Regions from separate parts of the Xanthomonas sp. MUS 060 genome, predicted to be linked through region 1. Evidence: riboswitches for the same ligand, from Rfam matches in the RefSeq annotation. Region 1 holds a riboswitch; each other region holds the start of a gene.
What was found. A riboswitch is a leader RNA that binds a small molecule or an ion and turns the genes downstream of it on or off. The one in region 1 is predicted to bind cobalamin.

Region 2: linked by a shared signal. The riboswitch ahead of metE (5-methyltetrahydropteroyltriglutamate--homocysteine S-methyltransferase) and the one ahead of btuB (TonB-dependent vitamin B12 receptor) in region 1 are both predicted to bind cobalamin.
Region 3: linked by a shared signal. The riboswitch ahead of XANALMUS060_RS08860 (ribonucleoside-diphosphate reductase subunit alpha) and the one ahead of btuB (TonB-dependent vitamin B12 receptor) in region 1 are both predicted to bind cobalamin.

The regions. Positions count from the first base shown of each region.
Region 1 covers NZ_JZIM01000003.1:185,552-191,893, forward strand. The annotation lists gene gph (phosphoglycolate phosphatase) at 92-745, shown strand; gene btuB (TonB-dependent vitamin B12 receptor) at 825-2,696, opposite strand; cobalamin riboswitch at 2,809-3,036, opposite strand; gene XANALMUS060_RS05500 (TfoX/Sxy family protein) at 3,055-3,444, opposite strand; gene XANALMUS060_RS05505 (GAF domain-containing protein) at 3,455-3,937, opposite strand; gene bioD (dethiobiotin synthase) at 4,060-4,755, shown strand; gene XANALMUS060_RS05515 (phasin family protein) at 4,962-5,339, opposite strand; gene queD (6-carboxytetrahydropterin synthase QueD) at 5,539-5,901, opposite strand; gene XANALMUS060_RS05525 (DEAD/DEAH box helicase) at 6,047-6,342, opposite strand, start outside.
Region 2 covers NZ_JZIM01000006.1:126,947-133,288, reverse strand. The annotation lists gene metE (5-methyltetrahydropteroyltriglutamate--homocysteine S-methyltransferase) at 1-1,818, opposite strand, end outside; cobalamin riboswitch at 2,029-2,281, opposite strand; gene dusA (tRNA dihydrouridine(20/20a) synthase DusA) at 2,739-3,764, shown strand; gene XANALMUS060_RS21950 (hypothetical protein) at 4,174-4,551, shown strand; gene XANALMUS060_RS08805 (response regulator transcription factor) at 4,625-5,308, shown strand; partial or broken gene XANALMUS060_RS19770 (ATP-binding protein) at 5,391-6,342, shown strand, end outside.
Region 3 covers NZ_JZIM01000006.1:140,596-146,937, forward strand. The annotation lists gene XANALMUS060_RS08855 (ribonucleotide-diphosphate reductase subunit beta) at 5-1,045, opposite strand; gene XANALMUS060_RS08860 (ribonucleoside-diphosphate reductase subunit alpha) at 1,159-3,570, opposite strand; cobalamin riboswitch at 3,749-3,967, opposite strand; gene XANALMUS060_RS08865 (organic hydroperoxide resistance protein) at 4,262-4,693, opposite strand; gene XANALMUS060_RS08870 (MarR family transcriptional regulator) at 4,796-5,251, opposite strand; gene XANALMUS060_RS08875 (organic hydroperoxide resistance protein) at 5,457-5,888, opposite strand; gene XANALMUS060_RS08880 (MarR family transcriptional regulator) at 5,991-6,342, opposite strand, start outside.

The DNA of each region.
Region 1 (6,342 bases):
CACGTCACCCGGCTGCCGATGCACAGGTGAGTGTCGGTCGCAACATGGCCACGCCTACAATGCCTGCCTTCCTCGCGAGCACAGCAACGAGATGACGTTTCCTTATGCAGTGGTGGTGTTCGATCTGGACGGCACCTTGGTGGACAGCGGTGCCGACATCGCCGAAGCACTCAATCGCACGCTGAGCGCGTTCGGCCTGACGCGCGTGCCTGAGGCCAGTGTGCTCGGCTGGATCGGCGAAGGTGTGCGCACGTTGGTCGAGCGTGCATGGCGGCACGCGCGCGATGCCACGCCGATCGATGCGGTGATGCCGGTTTTCATGCGTCACTACGCGGACTGTCTGTTGCGCAGTCCGTGTTTGTATCCGGGCGTGGTCGAGGCGCTGGCGCAGTTGCGCGCAGCCGGCATCACGCTAGCGCTGTGCACCAACAAGCCGGTTGCCTTGGTGTCGCCGTTGCTGGGTCATCTCGGCCTGGCCGATACGTTTGCGGCGGTGCTCGGCGGCGATAGCCTGTCCGAGCGCAAGCCCAGCCCGGCACCGTTACTGCACCTGGCGCGACAGTTCGCGCAGCCGCCGTCGCGCTGCCTGATGGTGGGCGATTCCGCCACCGATGTGCAGGCGGCGCATGCCGCCGGCATGCCTGTGGCGTTGGTGCGCTATGGCTATCGGCGCGACTTGGATCTAGCCACGGCCGATGTCGTGCTGTTGATGGACGACGTGCGCGAATTATTGCGCTTGCGCTGAACCGTGAGGTTCGAGCGCATGCCCATCTCGCTCAGTCGCGGCGCGCGCTGCGGCATGCGACGCAGCGCGTGGTGAGCGCTCAGTGTGTCGCTGGCGCGTAGCGCAGGGTCAGGCCGTACTCGCGGCCCAGTTGGTTGTACCAATTCACGGTCTGGTAGCTGCGGTCGAACACGTTGCTGGCCTTGGCCTGCAGTGTCCAGTCCGGCGCGAAGGCGTATTCCACGCGCAGATCGACCGTGCCGTAGCCGCTCAGGCGCACCTGGTTGGCCGCGTCGTCGTAGCGGTGACCGCTGCCGAATGCGGTGATGCCGAATTTGATCGGCCCGACGCCACGATCCACATCCAGTCTGCCGGTATTCTGCGCGCGCCGCGCCAGCCAGTTGTCGCGGTTGTCGCTGTCGCTGCGATTGCGTGGATCGGTATGGCTCAGTTGCGCCGATAGTTCCCAGCCGGCCAGCATCGCATCACCGGTCAGCTCGGCACCGCGGATGCGTGCCTTGTCCACGTTCACCGGCAGGAAGGTGGCGGCGTCGTAGGAAATCAGGTCCTCGACGCGGGTCTCGTAGGCGTTGAAGGTCCAGTTCCAGGTGTCGGCGTACTGCGCCACGCCCAGATTGCCGCTCTTGGACTTCTCCGGTTTCAATGCTGGATTGCCGGCGAAGGGGAAATACAGGTCGTTGAAGGTCGGCGCCTTGAAGCCGGTGCCGATGCTGGCGGTGAGTTTGACCCCGCCGCCCAGGCCCAGGCCCCAGCCGAGGCTGCCGGTGGTGTGTTCGCCAAACTGTTGGTTGTCGTCGCTGCGCACGCTGGCTTGTAGCTGTTGTGCGCCGAAATGGCCCAGGTATTCGGCGAACACGCCGGTGTTGCGGCGGCTGTCGATGTCGAAGGCGGTGGTGCTGGTCACGTGTTCGCGCTGCCAGTCGCTGCCGACGCTGAGCAGGTGGCCTTCGCTCAGGGTGATGTCGCCCTGCGCCGCCGCGGTATCGCGGCGGCTGTCGAAGGTGCTGATGAAATCGCGCGTGCGGCTGCCCGGGGCGCGGTAGTAACTGTGGGCATCGTCGACATTGCGGCCGAGTTGCGTGCTCAGGTGCAGGCGCTCGGATGGCGTCCAGTCCACAGTGCCGCCGAACACCTGCTGGGTGTTGTCGGCCTCGTTGCCGGCGTATACCGGGTCGCCATCGTATTCATTGCGGCTGTCGATGTTCAGCGCCTGACCCGTGACTCGCAGCGTCTCGCTCAGCGCGTAGCCACCGCGTGCGCTCAGCGAGACGTTACGGTAGCCATCGCGGTCGGGCTGGTCGACGAAGCAGCCCGCGAACAGCGTGGCCGAGCCGTTGCAGGCGTTGATGCCGGTGGTCTTTTGGTAGCCGCTTTGTACGGCGAGCCAGCCGCGCGTGCCACGGTTGCTGAAGCCGGCGCTGGCTTCGCGCAGGCCATCGCTGCCGCCGCCCAGGCTCAGGTTCTGCTGGAAGCCCTGGCCGGCGTGGCGAGTGAAAATCTGGATGACGCCACCGATGGCGTCGGAGCCGTACAGGCTCGAACGCGGGCCGCGCACGATCTCGATGCGTTCGATCTGGCTCAGCGGCAAGTCCTGGAATGCGGCCAGGCCGGCGCTCGCCGAGCCGATGCGCACGCCGTCCACCAGCACCAGCACGTGGTCGGATTCGCTGCCGCGCAGGTTCAGGGTGGTCAACTTGCCCAGCCCGCCCTGGTTGGAGATGCCAATGCCGGCACGCCCCTGCAGCAACTGCGCCAGCGAATCGGCCTGGCTGCGTTCGATCTCGGCGCGGTCGATGACCTGTGCCGGCACCACGCTGTCTTCCACTGCGATCTGGGTGCGGGTGGCGGTGACCAGGACCTGATCGAGATCGTTGGCGGCATCGGCCGCAAGCGCCAGCGCAGGTAGGAACAGGGCGGACACGACCGCGACCGAAAGCAAGTGGGACGACATGGGCAGCAACTCCGGCACGCGAGCGCGCGCTGTGACAGCAAGGGAGTCGCGAATGGGAGGGGCAAGCGGACAGCGCCAAACACGGCGCGGCACGCGCGACGCCCCCCGCATCGCAACCAGTGAACTGCAAGGACGGTCTGCGGGCTGGCGATGGCGAACCTCCCGGCTGCGACGCTTGGCCATGCCATGGCACAGCGGTGCGGGTCGTCGTCGGGACGGGTCGTCAGCGCGGATCGCTTACCGTGGCGAGAACAGCGCCGGTGTTGTCGCAAGACGCACCGGCTTCCTGTTTCAACCTGCGGGCCGGAGCCAGCGGGTTACCTTGAAGCGGCCCGATTGTACGCCATTGTGGCGCGGTTCAGTCGATCCCGCTGGTGCCAGCCTGGCATGTGGGGTCCTCGTCGTGCGCCGTGCTGTCGTGGGCATCGTCGTCGTGAGCGAAGCGGGTGGTCGCCACCGGCGCGGCCATTGGGCGGCCGTGGTCGGCCGGCAATGCGCTTGTGGCGGTTTCCAGTTCGCTCAGCAACTGTGTGCGCCGTGCTGCGGGCAGTTCCTGCCAATGGCAGTCGCGCAAGGCGCCTTCCAGCGAGTACAGCAGGTTGAGGGTGGGTTTGAAGCCGGCACGCTTGACCCTGAGGAAGGCGCCAATCGCACCGATCGCCGCCAGATCCTGGAATGTGTGCACGCCCACCTGACGCAGCCAGGCGGTGCTCTTGGGGCCGATGTTGCGCAGCTTGGTCGGACGCATCGCGACGTGCTTATCGCAGGCTGTCGACGAAGACTTGTGCGATGGCTTCCAGGCCGCATTGGTCGTCGGCGTCGAAGCGGGCCAAGTCTGGGCTATCCAGATCGAACACGCCGATCAGAGTGCCATGGCGTAGCAGCGGCACGACCAGTTCCGAGCGCGAGGCCGCATCGCAGGCGATGTGCCCGGGGAACGCTTCCACATCGTCGATGCGCTGAGTTTGCCCGCTGCTGGCGGCAGCCCCGCACACGCCCTTGTGCAATGGAATGCGCACGCACGCCGGCAGGCCCTGGAACGGCCCGACCACCAGCTCCTTGCCATCGTAGAGGTAGAAACCGACCCAGTTCAGTCGTGGCAACGCGTGGTACACCAGCGCTGCCAGATTGGCGGCATTGGCGATGCGATCGGGTTCGCCGGCGACCAGCGCACGCGCCTGAGCGAGTAACTGGGCGTACTGTTCCGGCTTGCTGCCGGTGAGCGAGGAGGACGCGAACATCCGCCGAGTCTAGCAGCGCGACCTGCCTCGGCAAGTCGCCGTCGCAGGGCTGACGCCGGCTGCGTTGCCGGCTATCCTGCGCGCCGCCGCGCGTTTTGCCGGTCAATCCACAGGCTTTCGTCATGCGTTTTCCCGCCTTCTACGTGACCGGCACCGATACGGGCATCGGTAAGACAATCGCCAGCACTGCGCTGCTGCATGCCTTGCGTGCGCGTGGTCAGCGCACGGTCGGCATGAAGCCGGTCGCCAGCGGCTGCGCGCGTCACGCCGACGGTTGGCGCAACGAAGATGCGTTGGCGCTGCAGGCGGCCAGTGTGCCGTGCCCGACGTATCACGACCTCAATCCCTACGCCTTGCCATTGCCGTTGGCGCCGGAACTGGCCGCCGCCGATGCCGGCGTGCAGCTGTCATTGGAGCCGATTACCGCTGCTTTTGCCCGCTTGCGTGCCTTGGCGGACGTGGTGGTGGTGGAAGGCGTCGGTGGCTGGGCGGCGCCGCTATCGGCGACGCTGGATCAGGCCGATCTGGCGCGCGCACTGGGGTTGCCGGTGGTGTTGGTGGTCGGTCTGCGCTTGGGCTGTCTCAATCACGCCCGACTGAGCGCTGCGGCGATTGCCGCCGATGGCCTGCAGTGCATCGGCTGGATCGGCAACGAGATCGACCCGGCGATGGAGCGTATCGACGACAACATGGCGATGCTGCGCGAACGGCTGCCGATGCCGTGCTGGGGGCGTCTGCCGTATCGGCCGCAACCGCAGGCCGAACAACTGACAACGTTCCTACAGCCGTGGTCCGGCGAGCAGACGGTGCCGGGGTGAGGTCGCGTCGTCGCGCAATCGGGTGGTGACGAACACGCTGGACTTGCAGCCGGGTGGTGCCCGTGCCAGAGAGGGGCTGAATCCGGCGCATAAAAAAGCCCGGTGGAGGGAGGGATCCACCGGGCCTGAGGTTGCATGGGGGGAGGGACCCATGCAGACCATCGGGTGCGCCGCGCGGCATGGCCGCAGCGACGTAGAGCGAAAGATTACTTGCCGTTGGTTTTCGGCTTCGGCACGGCGTGTTCGGTGGCCGTTTCGAACTGATGCTTTGCCAACTGGCCGATGGCTTCGGAGGTCTTCAGGCCGAGACCGAACACTTCCTGGTTGGCTGTAGCCAGACGCTCGAAGCTGTCGCGTGCCAACTGCAAGCCCCTCGGCCACAACGCCTGGATGCTGCCAAGATCGCGCGCTTCGGTCAGTTCGCTGAGGAAGCTGGCGGTGGCCGAGACGTTCTTCTCGAAGGTTTTAAGCTGCACGCTGAACACGCCTTCTGCTCCTTCCAGAGCCAGACGATTAGCGCGTGCTGCGGTAGCGGCGAACTGCTGGGTATAGCTGCTGAACTGGTCGTTGAATTGGGCGGACATCATGCAACTCCGTTGGAATGCTGATTGGTTGGTGCAGTGCAAAATACACCGACTCTGCTGCATTGCAACATGATTTTTCTGAAGCCGCTCAGGATTTGTTTAACTCCATTAAATATCAATGAGTTGAATCGGCGTCGATCGCTCTGGATGGCGTTCGGAATGCGGTCACGGGCCAGAGGTATGCGGGGACGCGTTGGACTCAGGCCGTAGGGCCGCGATAGCGGCAGCCGGAGGTACAGGTCTCGTGCACCACCACTTCGCTGAGGATGGGCAGGACGGGCTTGAGCCGCTCCCAGATCCACACGGCCAGACGCTCGCTGGTCGGATTCTCCAGGCCCTCGATGTCGTTGAGGTAGTGGTGGTCGAGTTGCTCGTAGAGCGGCAGGAACGCGGACTTGATGTCGCCGAAATCCATGACCCAGCCCGTCTCGGGATCTGGCTCTCCACTGACGTGCAATTCGACACGGAACGAATGCCCGTGCAGGCGCGCACATTTGTGACCTGCTGGCACGTTGGGCAGGCGGTGCGCCGCTTCTAGGGTGAAAACTTTGAAGATGTCCATCGGCACATTTTACGGGGAGAAAGTGCGATGCCGGTGGCGTGATATGCGGCGACCTGGCTGATGCCATGGAGATGCGAGCCGCATGCCGCCCCGAAGGGCGGCGTTTCTGGTGACGCCTGCGCTGGTTGGCAGGCTGTGCCCTGGCTCAGTGCGGAGCGCTGCTGGGTGGACGGTTGCCGCCATTGCCCTGACGGCGTCCCTGGCCCTGGCGGCGGGCACCGTCGGCGTGGTGGCCGCCGGGCTTCTTGCTGCCCGCGTGCGCGTGCGACGGCGCATCGCCGTGTCCGCGTCGTGCATGGCTGCCGCGGCGCGGTGGACGATTGCCGCCCGGACGCTCGTCCGGCGGGTTGTTGTTGCCCCAACGGATTGGTGTGGCTGGCTCGAAACCCGGCACGTCGCGAATGTCCATGTCGCGCTTGAGCAGGCGTGCAATCGCGCGCA
Region 2 (6,342 bases), on a different contig from region 1:
GGGTTCGTCGATCTGGATCACGTTGATGCCGGCGGCTTCCAGGTCGCGCACCTCATCGCTTAACGCCAGTGCGATCTGCCGGCAGGTTTGCGCGCGTTCCTGGTCGTCGCGCACGAACGACCACTGCAGCATCGTCACCGGGCCGGTCAGCATTCCCTTCATCGGCCGATCGGTCAGCGACTGTGCATACTGCGACCAGCGTACCGTCATCGGTGCCGGACGTTGCACGTCGCCGTAGATGACCGGTGGTTTCACGCAGCGCGAACCGTAGCTCTGCACCCAGCCGTATTGGGTGAAGGCGAAGCCGTCGAGTTGTTCGCCGAAGTATTCGACCATGTCGTTGCGCTCGAACTCGCCGTGCACCAGCACGTCCAGACCGAGTTGTTCCTGGATGCGGACGCAACGCTCGGTCTCCGCGGCGATGAACGCGTCGTACTCGGCATCGCTGAGCTTGCCCGACTTGTGCTGCGCACGCGCCTGACGCACCTGCTCGGTCTGCGGGAACGAGCCGATGGTGGTGGTCGGATAGGCCGGCAGTTGCAGTACGGCCTGTTGCGCTTGCTTGCGTTGCGGATACGGTGCTTGACGGTGTCCGGCATCCTCCTTGAGCGCGGCCAGGCGTTGCGCCACTTCGGGGCGATGCACGCGCGTGGAAGCGCGCCGCGCCGCCAGGGCATCGCGCGCGGCGGCGAGCGCCGTCTGCGCTTGCGGCAGATCATCCAGCGCATCGGCCAGCGTGCGCAGTTCCTGCAGTTTTTGTTTGGCGAACGCCATCCAACTGAACAGATCCGGATCCAGGCGGGTTTCTTGCTGCAGATCCACCGGCACATGCAGCAACGAGCACGACGGTGCCAGCCACAGCCGTTCGCTGCCGAGATGGCCGCTGGCATAGCGCGCCAGGGTCAGCGCGTTGTCCAGCGGCGTGCGCCACACATTACGGCCGTTGACCAATCCGGCGGACAGGATGCGGTCTGCCGGCAGCGCCTGCAGCACGGCATCCAACTGCGCCACGCCGCGCACCAGATCCACATGGATGCCGTCCACCGGCAGCGCCATCGCCAATTCCAGATTGTCGCCGAGCTCGCCGAAATAGGTGGTCAACAGCAGCTTCGGTCGCGGCGTCTGCGCGAGGAAGGCATAGGCGCGGCGGTAGGCGTCTTGTGTCGCCTTGTCCAGATCCAGCACCAGCGCAGGTTCGTCGATCTGCACCCATTGCGCACCGGCGGCTTGCAGTTTCTGCAGCAGTTCGGCGTAGACCGGCAGCAGGCTATCCAGCAGCGCCCAACGGTCGCTACCGTCCACGGTCTTGGACAGTGCCAGGAACGTCACCGGCCCGATCAGCACCGGACGGGTGATGATGCCCTGCGCCTTGGCTTCCAGGAACTCGACCAGCGGCTTGTCGCCGCGCAGACGGAAATGCTGATTGCGTGCCAGCTCCGGCACCAGATAGTGGTAGTTGGTGTCGAACCACTTGGTCATTTCCAGCGCGTGCAGATCCAGGCCGTTTTCCTGCGTGCCGCGCGCCATCGCGAAGTAGCCGGCCAGCGGGTCGGCATCGGCGAGCGCGCGATAGCGCTGCGGGATCGCATCGAACAGGAATGCGGTATCCAGCATCGTGTCGTACAGGCTGAAGTCGTTGCTGGGCGGCACGTCGACCCCTGCATCGCGTTGCAGTTGCCAGTGACGCTGGCGTAGTTCGCGCGCGGTGTCTTGCAGCTGCGCGCTGTCGGTTTCGCGGCGCCAGTAGCGTTCCAGCGCGCGTTTGAGCTCACGCCGCGCACCGATGCGCGGGAAGCCGAGATTAGTCACGATCGTCATGTTGCGTTTCCTCATTGCGGTCAAGGGCATTGAGGAACGAAGGAACCGCGCGCCGCGCGCCCGTTTGCACGGAACGCTCGTCACACCAGCGACCTTCGCCCCCGCGGGCGAACCGATACCCTGCGGGCAGGCAGAAAACGTAGCGAAGCGCGAGGCCGCGTCACGGTTCCAGCCGCCTCCCCGCGGAGGTGCCAGGTCGAATCAGAGGACGCACTGTCCTCCGGCCGGGGCCGGTATTCGGGCTGATGGACGTGCGCACCGTGCCGGCTGCGCGCCTACTATCCGTCGCTTCCCAGGCCGGCATGCGCCACCCAGTGCCATTGACGGAGGTCGTTTCCATTCACCGCTGCGGGGCAGCTCCGGAATGGGCGGGCGCTTGCGGCGCCAGCATTCACCGGATTCCCGTTTAAATCCATCCCTTCATCCGAATGAAGCGATGGATACCTTCGGCGAGCGCACCATAGGCTGAATTTGGCTGGCGGTCAAGCAGCATTGCCGGTGTGTCTGCCGCGATGGTGAATGGTGGCCCGGCGATGCGCGCGCCGACCGATCCGGTTGCGCGCCGTTGCGCTGCGGTTGGCGGCGGCATGCGGTTGTTCAAGGTGCACGATTGGCTGTAGCGCCGGGCGACAGAAAACACACCAGGGTCAAATGCGATGCCTCTGCAATCGGGCCGTGTGTTGCATCGTTGCGAGCGTTGAATGACCGTCAAAAGACCGGATAAACCGATACGCCAATTGGCACGCTACGGCCCTGCATTCCACAGGAAGGGAGCCCTTGAGGCCGCAGTCGATCCGGCTGCGGCAATCTCCGGCGGGAATGCGCGCTCGCACCGGCAACGTGCGTGGCGAAGGTGTAAGCTATTGATCCCAAAGTCAAAGCCCTAGTGCTGCGGCGTGCCGCCGAACCACTGCCCTGCCGTGCCGACCACGCTCCCGCTCCTCGCTGCGGACCTGCCCGCGCGCTACGCCGCTTCGTTGCGCCTATCCGTCGCCCCGATGATGGATTGGACGGATCGCCACTGTCGAGTGTTCCACCGGCTGCTGGCGCCGTCGGCGCGGTTGTATACCGAGATGGTGCATGCCAATGCGGTGGTGCTGGGCGATCGCGCACGTCTGTTGGATTTCGATGCGGCCGAGCACCCGCTGGCGTTGCAGTTGGGGGGAAGCGATCCGACGCTGCTGGCGCAAGCAGCGCGGATTGGTCAGGACTGGGGCTACGACGAGATCAATTTGAATTGCGGTTGCCCGTCCGACCGGGTGCAGGCCGGGCGTTTCGGCGCCTGCCTGATGCGTGAGCCGGGCTTGGTGGCCGAATGCGTGGCGGCCATGGCGGCGGCGGTGGACGTGCCGGTGACGGTGAAGTGTCGGCTGGGTGTCGATCAGGACAACGACTATGCCGCATTCCTGGCGTTTGTCGATCACGTGGCGGCAGCGGGATGCCGTCTGTTCGTCGTGCATGCGCGCAATGCCTGGCTGCAGGGCTTGTCGCCCAAGGAGAACCGCGAGGTGCCGCCATTGCGCTACGACTGGGCATATCGGCTCAAGTGCGAACGTCCGCAATTGCAGGTCGTCTTGAACGGTGGCCTGGCCGACGTGGAAACGGCGCAGGCGCAGTTGGCGGCGGTTGATGGGGTCATGCTGGGGCGGGCGGCCTATCACGACCCTTACGTATTGCATCGGCTGGACGCGGCCCTGACCGGCGCGACGCCACGACCACGCGTGGAATTGCTGCGTGCATTACAGCCCTACGTGCAGGCGCGTTTGGCCGAGGGGCTGGCGCTCAAGCACATCGCTCGGCACTTGCTCGGGTTGTTCCATGGCCAGCCAGGTGGCCGCGCCTTCCGTCAGGTGCTCAGCGAGGGCGCGCATCGCTCTGGCGCGGATTGGGGGCTGCTGGAGCAGGCGATCCAGGTCACGGAAGGCGTGCGCCGCGTGGTCGCCTGATCACAGGCGCTAAATCCAGCGCTTGTTTGGGGTCTGGTGAGCTGATGGTGTATCCCCCGGCTGCTGTGGCTGTGTTCCGCATGCCACTGGCACGCGCGACCTGTGCGCTGCTTTTTCGTTCCTAGTCTGTTGCTCCGTTCAGGTTGCTGCGGTGTCCGGCGATCTCGTGTCCTGTGCCCGTAAACCCCTGCGTAGAGGGGCGCTCGCGGCGTGCGCTTGCTCTTCATGAGTGATGCAAAAAATTCATTTTACTAAACCTGTCGGGGCTGGGATGGGAAAGTTCAGATCGGATTCACCCCGAAAAATCAAGAATTTGCCTCAGATTTGACGCCGCCATCGCGTTCCTGAAAGGCGTCATATTTCACAAGTTTTGAACGTCCCTGAATAGTCCGTTAGGATGCCAGTTGTGATCTTCTCCGCTCTACGTCATCGCCGTTTCGCCCCCGTGATCGCGCTTGCGTTCGCGTCGGTTGCGGCTGGTCACGACCGGGGGCCGCAGCAGGCCGCTCAGGGGGCGGTCGTCCGCTCGGAGCCAGATGCGGGGCGAGTCCGCGAGTCCGTCGGCAGCTCGTTGTCCGATGCGGTGCGTCGCGTGCAACGATCCACTGGCGGGCAGATTCTGGGGGCTGAGCGTGTGCCGTTCGATGGGCGCGACATCAACCGGGTCAAGTATATGGATGGACGAGGACGGGTGCGCTACATGGACGACCCGCAGCCCGGTCGCGCGCCGTCGCAGGCGACCAGACCGAGCGAGCCGGACCAACCACCACGCGACAATCATCTGTGAGTGTGGATAGTCCGTTCAGTCTGTTACACACCGTTCCGGCCATTGGCCATCTGTCAGTTACTAGGGAGAGTTCATGCGTATCCTTCTGGTCGAAGACGAAGCTCCGTTGCGAGAGACCCTGGCCGCTCGCCTGAAGCGCGAAGGCTTTGCGGTGGATGCGGCGCAGGATGGCGAGGAAGGCCTGTACATGGGCCGCGAGGTGCCCTTCGATGTGGGCATCATCGACCTCGGTTTGCCGAAGATGTCGGGCATGGAGCTCATCAAGGCCTTGCGCGACGAGGGCAAGAAGTTCCCGGTGTTGATCCTTACCGCGCGCTCCAGCTGGCAGGACAAGGTCGAAGGGCTCAAGCAGGGCGCGGACGATTATCTTGTCAAGCCGTTCCACGTCGAGGAGTTGCTGGCGCGGGTGAACGCGCTGCTACGCCGTGCCGCCGGCTGGAGCAAGCCGACCCTGGAATGCGGCCCGGTCGCGCTGGATCTGGCGGCGCAAACCGTCAGTGTCAGCGGCAGCAATGTCGACCTGACCAGCTACGAGTACAAGGTGCTCGAGTACCTGATGATGCACGCGGGCGAACTGGTCTCCAAGGCCGATTTGACCGAGCACATCTACCAGCAGGATTTCGACCGCGACTCCAATGTGCTGGAAGTGTTCATCGGGCGCTTGCGCAAGAAGCTGGATCCGGACGGCGAATTGAAGCCGATCGAGACCGTGCGCGGTCGCGGCTATCGGTTCGCGATTCCGCGCACCGAAGGCTGATTGCAGCCGCTCGCGAACAAGCCAAGGAAGCGACCGCGTGGCGGCACGATCCAGTTGGTATAAGCGCTGGCGCCCACGTTCGTTGCAGGCGCGCCAATTGCTCGCCGCCAGTCTCAGTCTGGTGGCGTTCCTGGCCGCAGCCGGCTACGCGCTGGATCAGGCCTTCGCCGATACGGCATTGAGCAATCTGCGCGAGCGCCTGAAAAGCTACGCCACCGCCTACGCCAACAATATCGACGTGGCCCGCGACGGGTCGCTGTACATCAACAACGACAAGCCGCCGCCCGATCCGCATTTTGATCGTCCCGGTAGCGGTTTGTATGCGCAGATCGTGATGCCCAACGAGCGCTGGATCTCGATGTCCAGCGAAGGCCCATTGCCGCCGCGTGGCGGCATGCTCGAGCCGCGCCAGGAAACCTTCGACGGCCCTTGGCCGATGACCCAAATCGACGGCAGCGTCGGCGAGGTCTATCGCTACGGCATCGGCCTGGCTTACGTGCGTCGAGACAAGGAAACCCCGGTCACCATCTACATCATGGAGGACACGCGCGCGTTGGGTGCGCAGTTGCGTGTGTTCCGCGGTCGGGTGTGGTTCAACCTCGGTGGTGCCGGCTTGATCCTGCTGGTGTTGCAAGCTTTCATCTTGCAGTGGAGCTTGCGGCCGCTGCGGCGGGTGATCAACGAACTGACCAAAGTGCAGCGTGGCGAGGCAGTCCGCATGGGCGATCGCCACCCGCGCGAACTGGAGCCGCTGACCGACAGCATCAATGCCTTCATCGAGAGCGAGCGTGAGAATCTGGATCGTCAGCGCAACACACTGGCCGATCTGGCGCATAGCCTGAAAACGCCGCTGGCGGTGCTGCGCACCCAGCTCGACAGCGATGCGCAAGGGCCGGAACTACGCGAGGAACTGGACGCGCAACTGCGGCGGATGAACAACCTGGTTTCCTATCAGCTCGCCCGTGCCGCTTCCAGTGGCCACAAACTGTTCTCCGCGCCATTGCCGATCGAGCCCAGTGCCGAGGAGATCGTGC
Region 3 (6,342 bases), on a different contig from region 1:
CTGCTTACAGGTCGTCGAAGCCGTTGTCAGAGTTGGTCTTCTTGTAACTGGCGTTGCGCATTTCGAAAAAGTCGGTCTTGGTCTCGGTGAAGTTGTCGGCGTAGGCCTTGATCCACGGCATCACGTTGTCGCTGGCACCGGTGTACAGTTTTTCGATACCGAGCATGCCGGACATCTTGTTGGCGCGGTACTTCACGTACTGAATCATCTCGTCCACGTCGATGCCCTCGATGCCGTCGAGCACTTCCGAGGACCACTCGGTTTCCAGGCGGATCGCGTGCTCGAAAGCCTGGTGCACGTAATCGGTGAGTTCGTTGGTCTGCAGCTCGGCGTTCTCGCCGATGATGGCGCGGATCAGTTCGCTGATGAACTTGGTGTGGGCCAGTTCGTCGCGGTTGATGAAGCTGATGATCTTGCCGGTGCCGGTCATGCGGTTCTGCCGCACGAGATTGTAGAAGTAGGCAAAGCCCGAATAGAAGTTGATGCCTTCCAGAATCGAGGACTGGATCAGCGAGCGCAGCAGGGTCTCGGCGGTCTTCTCGCGCATGAAGTCGTCGTAGGCCTGCATGATCGGCTGGTTGCGCGCGATGATGGTCGGATGCGTGCGCGCGATTTCGAACACGCGGTTCTGGTCGGCCAGACCGGCGATCGACGCCAATACGTAGGAGTAGCTCTCGTTGTGGATCACTTCCTGCTGGCCGATGATCGCGGCATTGGCGTGCGCGGCCGGGTCGGTGATGTATTCGGCAACGTTGTAGATGAAGCGCGTCTGCGGCGAATCCAGCGTGGCCAGCAAGCCGATGATCGAGTCGTAGGCATTCTTCTCGCGCGCCGACAGTTCGCTGTACTGCTTGGCATCGCCCTTCATGTCCACTTCGTCGGGAATCCAGAAGTTGGTCGACAACTCCTTGTACGCCCGATAGAAGGACGGATACGGGATGTCGTTCCAGTTGAGGATGCCGCTGGTGGTGCCGTTGATGATGCCGGTGGACCGGTTGGGGTGCAGCGGTTCGAGAATTTTGATGCGATCGAGCGCGATGGCCATGGTGTTTGCTTCGTAAATCGGGTGAACGGCGCCGACATGCGGCGCGACGGAACCGCGCGACGCGCACCGGGATATCCCTGGCGTGCGCGTCGCTGGGCACTAGGTGCCAGCGATCAGCTGGAGCACCACTCGCATTCGCTGATATCGATGTCGTTGGAACGCACGTAGTAGGTGGTCTTCAGGCCTTCCCTCCACGCGGTCATGTGCAGGTCCAGCAGCGTGCCGGCGCGAATGCCGCTGGGCACGTAGAAGTTGAAGCTGATCGATTGATCGACGTGGCGCTGACGACGGGCGTTCTGGCGCACGCTGGCGAACTGGTCGACCTTGTAGGCACCCTTTTCGTAGTACGGGTAGGTGTCCACGGTCAGCCCCGGCGCCACCACCGGACGACGGAAATCCTTCTTCTCTTCGTAGTAGAACGCGCTGTAGATCGGGTCGATCGACGCGGTGGAACCGGCGATCTGTGCGGTACTCATGTTCGGCGCCACCGCCACCATCCAGGCGTTGCGCACGCCATGCACGCTCACCTGCGCGGCCAGCTCCTGCCACTGCGCACTGTCGTAGCCGCGCTTGCTGAAATACTCGCCGTTCTGCCAGTCGCTGCCCTTGAACACCTTGTAGGCGCCCTTTTCCTTGGCCAGCGACAGGCTCGCCTGGATGGTCAGGTAATTGATGCGCTCGTACAGCGTGTCGCTGTAGTCCTCGGCCTGGCGCGAATTCCACTCGATACCCTTCTGCGCCAGCAAGTGGTGCCAGCCGAAAGTGCCCAGGCCGATGGCGCGGTACTTCTGGTTGGTGATGGTGGCTTGCGGCACCGGCAGGTCGTTGAGGTCGATGACGTTGTCGAGCATGCGCACCTGGATGCGAATCAGCCGCTCCAGGATGTCCGGCGACAGCAGATCCGGCTGCGCGGTGACCGCACGGCCCAGGTTGACCGAGGACAGGTTGCACACGACGAAGTCGCCAGCCTGTTTGGTGGTCACGATCTGATCGCCGCTGATCATCTCCTGGATGACCCGGGTCGGGCTCATGTTCTGCAGGATCTCGGTGCACAGGTTGCTGGAATAGACCATGCCCTGGTGCTTGTTCGGGTTCATCCGATTGACTTCATCGCGATAGAACATGAACGGATTGCCGGTCTCCAGTTGACTGACCATGATCCGCTTGAACATGTCGATGGCCTTGACCACCTTGCGACCGATGCGTTCGTCGGCCACCACTTCCTCGTATTTGGCGCGGAAACTGCCTTCGCCACGCTTTTCGTCGAAGAAGTCCTGCAGGTACCAACCCTTGACCTCTTTCACTTCATACGGGTCGAACAGATACCACTCGCCACGACGCTCCACCGCTTCCATGAAGATATCCGGCACGCACACCGCGGTGAACACGTCATGCGCGCGCAGGCGTTGATCGCCGTTGTTCAGGCGCAGATCCAGGAACGCCTCGATATCGCGGTGCCAGATGTCCAGATAGACGGCGATGGCGCCCTTGCGCTGGCCGAGCTGGTCCACCGACACGGCGGTGTTGTTGAGCTGCTTGATCCACGGCACCACGCCGCCGCTGGAGTTCTTGACCCCACGGATCGCCGAGCCGGAAGAACGCACGTAGCCCAGGTAGGCGCCGACGCCACCACCATGTTTGGACACGCGCGCCACGTCGGTGTTGGAGTCGTAGATGCCTTGCAGGCTGTCGTCGACGGTGTCGATGAAGCAGCTCGACAACTGCCCGCCGATCTTGCCGGCGTTGGACAGGGTCGGCGTGGCGACGGTCATGTACAGGTTGGACAGCGCCCAATACGCCTCGCCGACCAGTTGCATGCGGCGCTCGCGCGGTTTCTCGTCCTGCATCAGGTACAGCGCGATGGTCAGCCAGCGCTCCTGCGGCAGTTCGTAGACCTTGCGCGAGTTGTCGGTGGCCAGGTAGCGCGTGGCCAGCAAGTACAAGCCGTTGTAGGCGAACAACTTGTCGCGCTCGGGATCGATCATCCGGCCAGCCTCGGCCAGCTCTTCCTTGGAATAATTCTTGAGGATGTCGATCGAATACACACCGCGATCGGCCAGGCTCTCCTGCAGGCCGACGTAGGAGCCGTACTTCTCGCCGGCATCGTAGAAACGGTTCTTGCTGGCGCGCTTGTACAAGCGGTCCAGGTACAGACGCGCGGCGAAGTACTCCCACTCCGGGGTGGCGATGTCCACGCGCGATTCGGCTTCGCGAATCAGGTAGTCGACCATCTCGTCGGCGGACAGGCTTTCCTTCTTCTCGATGAAGGCGAACGCCTTGCGCTCGTAGTCGCTCACGTCCAGCTGCGGAAACTCGGCGTGGATCCGATCCAAAGTGCGCTGCAGGCGCGAACGGTCGAAAGCCATGCGGCGGTTACCGCCGTCCTTGACGATCCAAGTGACGGCGCGCTGATCGTTGCTCGGCTCGCTGCTGGCCGTGGTGGGCTGCGCGATGGCGGCGGCGGTCGTGGAATCGACGGCGTCGTCGATGGAAGCGGCAGCCGGCAGGCTGTGGGTCTGGCTCATGAAAATCTCTCCAAGCGTTATGCACACAACCACCCGCCCCCCCCTCAGGCAGCGGTCCGACCGAATCGGCGAAGGTGATGCGGTGTCACGGAAAACCAGCCGCACAAGCGGGGCCTGCGAGCGGTCATCTGCGTCACCAAGATCTCCCCCCGGAGACACAAGGTCGGCGCCACGCGGTGTGCTTCACGCGGCTGTCGGCAGGTCTTCGGGCTGATAGACCGCGGCTACTGGGCAGTTCCGAGCCCCTCGCCCGCCAAGGCGTGCGCCTCAGGCAGTTGGAGGTTCGTTCCCAATGACCGCTGCGGCACAGCACCGGCGTTGGCGCTCACACGCCATACCGGCTTCCCTTTTGATCCCGAGGCGAGATGCCTCAGGAACCGACAACCCCAAGATAGTGGGGTGTCATAGTGGCGTCAACGCTAAATGTAGGTGTAATCACGAAAAGCTAAGCCTGCCAATGGTTTGCCTGCGCAACCGGCCTCCATCACCGGGATCGAGGCCGTGATGGCCTTGTGAAACAACCAGGGCGCGCGGCCAAAACGGGGGGACGGCGGGCTGTCGGCACAACGCAAACGGGCGGCCGATGGCCGCCCGCTGCGGGGGATGCGCTTCTGCCCGGCGCCAATGCCGCGGGCAGAGGACATCGCAGTGCCGGACACCGCCGTCGTGCGGCGGGTCGGGCACTGCTGAGTCAGGCGACCACAACCAGATTCACATCGATGTTGCCACGGGTGGCATTGGAATACGGGCATACCTGATGGGCCTTGTCCACCAGCGCTTGCAACGCCGCACGCTCCATGCCCGGCACCGCGATGCGCAGTTCCACGGCGATGCCGAATCCGCCGGGGATCTGGCCGATGCCGACCTGGCCTTCGATGGTCGGCTCGGCCGGCAGCTTGAGCTGCTCCTGACCGGCGACGAACTTCATCGCGCCGAGGAAACAGGCCGAATAACCGGCCGCGAACAGTTGTTCCGGGTTGGTGCCGTCGCCGCCGGCGCCGCCCAGTTCACGCGGAGTCGATAGCTTGACGTCCAACGCCTTGTCAGGGGTCGCGGCGCGGCCGTCGCGGCCCCCGGTGGCGGTGGCGGTGGCGGTGTAAGCAATGGTGGTCGGTGAAGCCATGGTGATACTCCTTCGAAGGACGACGCCGCAGCGTCAGGGATGGGGAGAGTCGAACACAGAGTTAGGACACAGCAAAATCGGCGAGGTAGACGCAGGCCAGACTCAAGGCGAGGCCAATAATTTGCCGCGGATGTCCTCCAGTTCGTGTTTCAAAAGGTTCAGTTGCTCCAGATCGCAGGCAACCGCGCACAACACACGCTCCGGCAACACCTGCGCCCGCTCGCGCAAGGCGCGACCGCGCTCGGTCAACGCGACCACCACCCGGCGCTCGTCCTCCATAGCACGGCGGCGGGTCAGCAGACCGAGCGCCTCCAGGCGCTTGAGCAGCGGCGTCAGCGTGGCCGAATCCAGGAACAGGCGTTCGCCGATGTCTGAAACACTGCACTGGTCCTGCTCCCACAGCACTAGCATCGCAAGGTACTGGGGATAGGTCAGGCCGAGCGCGCGCAACAGCCGCCTGTAGAGCTTGTGCATGGCCAAGTTGGCCGAATACAGGGCGAAGCACAACTGGTTGTCCAGCCGGAGCAGGTCGGTGGCAGCAGCGGCAGGACGATTCATGTCCACGATATTAAATCGCTAGCTATTAAATAGCAAGCTATATTTATTCGAGAACCAACTCGTCACCGAGGCCGGCCGCTGGCGGCGGGTCAGATCCGCCACCGGCTCGGCTAAGGTGGGATTATGCCGCCAGGCAATACTCAAGGAGCAGAGGACATCGCAGTGCCGGACACCGCCGTCGTGCGGCGGGTCGGGCACTGCTGAGTCAGGCGACCACAACCAGATTCACATCGATGTTGCCACGGGTGGCATTGGAATACGGGCATACCTGATGGGCCTTGTCCACCAGCGCTTGCAACGCCGCACGCTCCATGCCCGGCACCGCGATGCGCAGTTCCACGGCGATGCCGAATCCGCCGGGGATCTGGCCGATGCCGACCTGGCCTTCGATGGTCGGCTCGGCCGGCAGCTTGAGCTGCTCCTGACCGGCGACGAACTTCATCGCGCCGAGGAAACAGGCCGAATAACCGGCCGCGAACAGTTGTTCCGGGTTGGTGCCGTCGCCGCCGGCGCCGCCCAGTTCACGCGGAGTCGATAGCTTGACGTCCAACGCCTTGTCAGGGGTCGCGGCGCGGCCGTCGCGGCCCCCGGTGGCGGTGGCGGTGGCGGTGTAAGCAATGGTGGTCGGTGAAGCCATGGTGATACTCCTTCGAAGGACGACGCCGCAGCGTCAGGGATGGGGAGAGTCGAACACAGAGTTAGGACACAGCAAAATCGGCGAGGTAGACGCAGGCCAGACTCAAGGCGAGGCCAATAATTTGCCGCGGATGTCCTCCAGTTCGTGTTTCAAAAGGTTCAGTTGCTCCAGATCGCAGGCAACCGCGCACAACACACGCTCCGGCAACACCTGCGCCCGCTCGCGCAAGGCGCGACCGCGCTCGGTCAACGCGACCACCACCCGGCGCTCGTCCTCCATAGCACGGCGGCGGGTCAGCAGACCGAGCGCCTCCAGGCGCTTGAGCAGCGGCGTCAGCGTGGCCGAATCCAGGAACAGGCGTTCGCCGATGTCTGAAACACTGCACTGGTCCTGCTCCCACAGCACTAGCATCGCAAGGTACTGGGGATAGGTCAGGCCGAGCGCGCGCAACAGC